2 regions of the Pseudomonas fluorescens genome follow, and region 2 is predicted to be linked to the other one. Evidence: predicted binding sites of a transcription regulator. Region 2 holds the regulator's gene; the other holds the start of a gene.
The links. Region 2 encodes FliA, which starts transcription of late flagellar genes. Its sites were predicted from a motif close to CTAAAGTTTNNNNNNNNNNNGCCGNTAA; they were not measured.
Positions count from the first base shown of each region.

Region 1: the regulator FliA is predicted to act here: its motif matches at 1,502-1,529, upstream of E4T63_RS13640 (methyl-accepting chemotaxis protein).

Region 1 is NZ_CP038438.1:2,995,461-2,998,872, forward strand. Features, by position in the region: gene E4T63_RS13625 (sugar diacid recognition domain-containing protein) at 1-39, shown strand, start outside; gene E4T63_RS13635 (glycerate kinase) at 255-1,397, shown strand; gene E4T63_RS13640 (methyl-accepting chemotaxis protein) at 1,644-3,269, shown strand; gene E4T63_RS13645 (hypothetical protein) at 3,338-3,412, opposite strand, start outside.
Region 2 is NZ_CP038438.1:1,769,818-1,773,229, forward strand. Features, by position in the region: gene flhF (flagellar biosynthesis protein FlhF) at 1-101, shown strand, start outside; gene fleN (flagellar synthesis regulator FleN) at 215-1,045, shown strand; gene fliA (RNA polymerase sigma factor FliA) at 1,042-1,782, shown strand; gene E4T63_RS08045 (chemotaxis response regulator CheY) at 1,948-2,319, shown strand; gene E4T63_RS08050 (protein phosphatase CheZ) at 2,337-3,125, shown strand; gene E4T63_RS08055 (chemotaxis protein CheA) at 3,180-3,412, shown strand, end outside.

The DNA of each region.
Region 1 (3,412 bases), 1.2 Mb from region 2:
CTCGGGGTGCAATTGCTGCCGCAGATTGATCCGGGCTGATCGGATGTTTTCACCGACGCCTTCGCGAGCAAGCCCGCTCCCACATTTGGAATGCATTCCCCTGTGGGAGCGAGCTTGCTCGCGAAAGCGTCGGTACATTCGACACAGGCTTTTGTAGAAATGAACAATAAACGCCCACCGCACTTGTGCAGCGGACAGGCGTCAAGGCGCAGGCCGACTGGCAGCATGAACGGCATTGGAACTGGAGAATTCGCATGAAGATCGTCATCGCCCCCGATTCGTTCAAGGACAGCCTGAGTGCCCAAGGCGTTGCCGAAGCCATTGCTCTGGGGTTGGCGCAAGTCTGGCCGCAAGCAACACTGGTCAAATGCCCGATGGCCGACGGCGGCGAGGGCACGGTGGAATCGATTCTCGCCGCTTGCGAGGGTGAACTGCGCCGCACCCGAGTACGCGGGCCGCTGGGTGCGCCGGTCGACGCCGCGTGGGGCTGGTTGCCACACAATCACACCGCGATCATCGAAATGGCCGAGGCCAGTGGTTTGCAATTAGTGCCTACGGGGCAACGCGATGCATGCATCACCAGCACCTTCGGCACCGGCGAACTGATTCGCGCCGCGCTGGATGCCGGCGCGCAACGGGTGATTCTGGCGATTGGCGGCAGCGCCACCAACGACGGCGGCGCCGGCGCGATGCAGGCGCTTGGGGTGAAATTGCTCGATGCGCAGGGTCAGCCATTGGTGCCGGGCGGCTTGGCGCTGGCACAACTGGCGCGACTGGACTTGAGCGAGCTTGATCCGCGTCTGGCCCACGTGCGCTTCGACATCGCCGCCGACGTCAACAACCCGCTGTGCGGCCCGCACGGGGCCTCGGCGATTTTCGGCCCGCAAAAAGGCGCGTCACCGGCACAAGTGCAGCAACTGGATCAGGCGCTGGGGCATTTCGCCGAGCTCTGCGCGCAAGCGTTGGGCAAGGACGTTCGCGATGAGCCGGGCAGTGGTGCGGCGGGGGGATTGGGTTTTGCGGCCAAGGCGTTTCTCGGTGCGCAATTTCAGGCCGGCGTGGAAGTGGTTGCCGAACTGGTGGGCCTGGCCGAAGCGGTCAACGGCGCCGATCTGGTGATCACGGGAGAAGGGCGCTTCGACGCGCAAACCCTGCGCGGCAAGACCCCGTTCGGCGTGGCGCGGATTGCCAAACAGCACGGCGTGCCGGTGATCGTCATCGCCGGCACCTTGGGTGAGGGTTATCAGGAACTCTACGAGCACGGCATCGACGCCGCATTCGCCGTCACCAGCGGCCCGATGACCCTGGAGCAGGCCTGTGCCGAAGCTCCACGCTTGTTGCGCGAACGGGCGACTGACATTGCCCGCGTCTGGCAGATGGCCAAACTCAATGACTGACTTCCTGAAGATGTTGTGGAGAGGGGATAAATCCCCTCGCCACAGGGGGTTAGTGTCAAGGTGTTTCAGCGCTGAAACACCTTGAAAAATATTTTCGCTTTACACGAAATCTTCCTAAAGCGCCGCCGATACAGAGATCAGGCGCACACAGATTCCCTCGAACAGTGACGCCTGACTGGTCCCGCCCCCAAGGGCCAGTGATGACGGCACGGACGCTCGCAGCTACCTCTATCCGAGAGTCCAACCATGTCCTTGCGTAACCTGAATATCGCGCCCCGTGCCTTCCTCGGTTTTGCCTTTATCGCCTTGCTGGTGATTGTCCTTGGTGTGTTCGCCGTCAACCGCATGTCGACCATTCGCCAGGCTTCCATCGACATGGAGACCAACCAACTGCCCAGCGTCACCTACCTTGGCGTGGTCACGGAAAACGTTCTGCGCCTGCGGATTCTGTCGTTCCGGATTCTGGTCAACCGCGACCCGGCAGGCCTGCAAGAAGCGCAAACGCGCATCGGCGTGCTGGTGGACAAGGTGCGCAGTGCTCAGGCCAGTTACGCCGCGTTGCCGGCAGAGAGCGAAGAGCGTGCGTTGTATCAGACGTTCGCGACCACGCTCGACAACTACCTGCAAGCGCAAAACCAGATGATGGAGCTGTCGCGTCAGGACAAGGTCGACGAGATGCGCACCTTGATCAACACGCGAATCAAGGACGGCACCGACCAGATGGGCGAGCAACTCAACAAGCTGATCGCGATCAATGCGGCGGGAGCGAAAGTCGCCTCCAATCAGGCCGGTGAACATTACGACAGCGCCATTACCGGCATCATCGTTGTTGCCGTGGTCGCCGCGCTCGCCACGGTACTGCTGGCCCTGTTGCTGACTCGCAGCATCGTCACCCCATTGAATCGTGCCGTACAGGCTGCGCAAACCATCGCCGGCGGCAACTTGACCCAGTCCATCGAAGTCGATGGCAAGGACGAAGCCACACAGCTGTTGCAAGCGTTGGCCACGATGCAGACCAACCTGCGCAAAACCATCGAACAGATCGCCGGTTCCGCCACGCAACTCGGCGCCGCGGCCGAAGAGTTGAGCGCTGTCACCGAGGAGGCTTCCCGTGGCCTGCAACAGCAGAACAACGAGATCGAACAAGCCGCCACCGCCGTCAACGAAATGACCGCCGCTGTGGAAGAGGTGGCACGCAACGCGGTGTCGACGTCCGAAGCGTCGAACCAGTCGACCCAGGCCGCCCGCGAAGGTCGTGACCAAGTGGTGAAAACCGTCGACGCGATCCAGACCATGACCCATGACGTGCAGAGCACCGCGCAAATGATCGAAGGCCTCGCCGCGCAGGGTCGCGACATCGGCAAGGTGCTGGATGTGATCCGCGCCATCGCCGAACAGACTAACCTGCTGGCCCTCAACGCGGCGATCGAAGCAGCGCGTGCCGGTGAGGCCGGACGCGGTTTTGCGGTGGTAGCGGACGAAGTTCGCGCATTGGCGCATCGCACTGCGCAATCGACTCAGGAAATCGAAAAAATGGTCGCTGGCATCCAGAACGGTACCGGCGAAGCGGTGTCGTCGATGCAGCAAAGCAACCAGCGCACCCAGACCACTCTGGAAATGGCCCGCGCTGCGGGTGTGGCGCTGGAGCAAATCACCCAGTCGATCCACCAGATCAACGAACGCAACCTGGTGATCGCCAGTGCCTCGGAAGAACAGGCGCAGGTCTCGCGTGAGGTCGACCGCAACCTGGTCAACATCCGTGATCTGGCCACGCAGTCCGCCGCCGGCGCGAATCAGACCAGCGCCGCAACCCATGAACTGTCGCGTCTGGCGGTGGATTTGAATGCCATGGTGGCGCGGTTTGTGATTTGAGAAATACGCAGTTGCCTGATGTGGGCCGAACCAGATGAGTGTTCGGCCCACCTCGAAGAGTCAGCGCTTCAAGACAGGTCCACTTTGACTTGCTTAAACGAAGACTGTTGCCCAAGGTTTCCTGCACGATCGCGCAGCCTGTA
Region 2 (3,412 bases):
GCCGCGCCGTCAGCGTGCAAATGCAGGAAGAACCCAGCGAAGAAGCCATGGCTGACATGTTCGCTGATATCTACCACAGCCCGACCAAGCAGGTTGGCTGAGGTAATGAACCGTTTTTGTACCTACATCGATGGTCTGCCATGCATTGTTCCGGTTGAGAACGCGCAGCCAGTAATGTGGCCTCCGTCTATGCAAGACAAGGTAAAGAAATAACATGGGCAGCATGCATCCCGTACAGGTGATCGCGGTGACCGGCGGCAAAGGTGGCGTCGGCAAGACTAACGTGTCAGTGAACTTGTCTCTGGCGCTGGCAGAGCTTGGCCGTCGGGTCATGCTGCTGGACGCTGACCTGGGGCTGGCGAACGTCGACGTTCTGCTGGGACTGACCCCCAAACGTACTCTGGCCGATGTGATCGAAGGCCGCTGTGAGCTGCGCGACGTGCTGTTGCAGGGCCCCGGCGGGATCCGCATCGTGCCGGCCGCTTCCGGCACCCAAAGCATGGTGCACCTGAGCCCGGCGCAACATGCCGGTCTGATTCAGGCCTTCAGCGACATCGGCGACAACCTCGATGTGCTGGTGATCGACACTGCTGCGGGTATCGGTGACTCGGTAGTCAGTTTTGTCCGCGCCGCGCAGGAAGTGTTGCTGGTGGTCTGCGACGAGCCGACCTCGATCACCGACGCCTACGCGCTGATCAAACTGCTCAACCGCGACTACGGCATGAACCGCTTCCGCGTGCTGGCCAACATGGCGCAGAGCCCGCAGGAAGGGCGCAACCTGTTCGCCAAGTTGACCAAGGTCACGGATCGCTTCCTCGACGTCGCCTTACAATACGTCGGCGCCGTGCCGTACGACGAAAGCGTGCGCAAGGCAGTGCAGAAGCAGCGAGCGGTCTATGAAGCCTTTCCGCGTTCCAAGTGCGCGCTGGCGTTCAAGGCGATCGCGCAGAAGGTCGATACCTGGCCGCTGCCTGCCAACCCGCGCGGCCACCTTGAGTTTTTCGTCGAGCGCCTCGTGCAGCAAACAGCAGGGCCTGTGTTATGACCGCGAGCGGTATGAACTACTACAAGAAGTCGGCACGTGACGCGCAGTACGAGTTGATCGAGCGTTACGCGCCACTGGTCAAGCGCATTGCCTATCACTTGCTGGCGCGCTTGCCGGCGAGTGTGCAGGTTGAAGACCTGATTCAGGCCGGGATGATCGGCCTGCTCGAAGTCTCGACCAAATATGACGCCAGCAAAGGCGCCAGTTTCGAAACGTACGCGGGCATCCGGATCCGCGGCGCGATGCTCGATGAAGTGCGCAAAGGGGATTGGGCACCGCGCTCGGTTCACCGCAATACCCGTATGGTCAGCGATGCCATTCGCTCAATTGAAGCTAAAACCGGCCGTGACGCTAAAGATCACGAGGTTGCGGCCGAACTCCAATTGAGTCTCGACGATTACTACGGGATTTTGAATGACACCCTGGGCAGCCGGCTGTTCAGTTTCGACGATCTGTTGCAGGACGGCGAACACGAAGGGCTGCACGAGGATGGCGCCAGTGCTCATCTTGAGCCGTCACGCGATCTGGAAGATGAACGCTTTCAGGCGGCGCTGGCGGACGCGATTGCCAATTTGCCGGAGCGTGAGCGACTGGTGTTGGCGCTGTACTACGACGAAGAGCTGAACCTCAAGGAGATCGGTGAAGTCCTTGGCGTCAGTGAATCGCGGGTCAGCCAGTTACACAGCCAGTGCGCGGCCCGTTTGCGGGGGCGTTTGGGGGAGTGGCGAGCGCGCTGAAGGCAGTGTGGGGACACTGCGAACGAGGCTGGTGCGGTGAGAACGGCACCGGTCTTGCTCTGTTGTGCTCCAGACAGTCTTCGAGTGCTGCGCCGATTGATTGAAGTGGCGCGTCCAGGTGCTGGGCGCGTTTAAGACTGCTTGGAGGTCGAATTGAACAAAGACATGAAAATCCTCATCGTTGATGACTTCTCAACGATGCGGCGGATCATCAAGAACCTGCTGCGCGATCTCGGGTTCACCAACACCGTCGAGGCCGACGATGGCACTACTGCCATTCCGGTACTCAACAGCGGCAGCATCGACTTTCTGGTAACGGACTGGAACATGCCGGGCATGACCGGTATCGACTTGCTGCGCCACGTGCGTGCCGATGAAAAACTCAAGCATCTGCCGGTGCTGATGGTGACCGCTGAAGCCAAGCGCGAGCAAATCATCGAGGCCGCTCAGGCCGGTGTGAACGGCTACGTGGTCAAACCTTTCACGGCTCAGGCGTTGAAAGACAAAATCGAGAAGATTTTCGAACGCATCGGCTGATGACGCGCGGGGGAGCTATGGAGCATAACGAATCTTCACAGGGCGATTTCGAGTCGACCCTGAAAAAACACGCGGTCGAACTGGTCGAGAGCCTTGAAAAAGGCAGGTTCGGCGACGCTGTGCAACTGATCCATGAGCTCAATCAGACCCGTGACCGCGGCCTGTATCAGGAAGTGGGCAAGCTCACACGCGAACTGCACAGTGCGATCGTCAATTTCCAGATCGATCCGCACATGCCGCAGGCCGAGGAAGTGTCGCAAATCACCGACGCCACCGAACGCCTGGGCTATGTGGTCAAGCTGACCGAAGCCGCGGCCAACCGCACCATGGATCTGGTGGAAAGCGCCACCCCGGTGGTCAATGGCCTGGCTGAAGAAGCCCAGGCGCTGAGCACCGATTGGGGCCGCTTCATGCGTCGTGAAGTCGGAGCTGAAGAGTTCCGCGAACTGGCGCGCCGGGTCGACGGTTTTCTGTCACGCAGCAGCACGGACAACCGTGCGGTGTCGAGCAACCTCAACGACATCCTGCTGGCTCAGGATTACCAGGACCTCACAGGTCAAGTGATCAAGCGCGTGACCCAACTGGTCACCGAAGTCGAAAGCAATTTGCTCAAACTCGTCCTCATGGCCAGTCAGGTTGACCGCTTTGCGGGCATCGAACACGACCGTGCCGCGATGCTTGCAGAAAAAGATCCACAAAAACATCTCTCGCAGGGTGAAGGTCCGCAGATTCATGCCGATAAACGAGAAGACGTTGTGTCCGGTCAGGACGATGTGGACGATTTGTTATCCAGCCTCGGATTCTAGAGTTTTGGAATTTTAGGTTTTTTGGGTTTTTAGACCTGTAGGAGCACCCCATTAATGAGCTTCGGCGCCGATGAAGAGATCCTTCAGGATTTCCTGGTTGAGGCCGGCGAGATTCTTGAGCAACTGTCCGAGCAACTGGTCGAGCTGGAAAGCCGCCCGGATGACGCAGATCTGCTCAACGCAATTTTTCGCGGTTTCCACACTGTAAAAGGGGGCGCCGGCTTCCTTCAGCTCAATGAGCTGGTGGAGTGCTGTCACATCGCCGAAAACGTGTTCGACATCCTGCG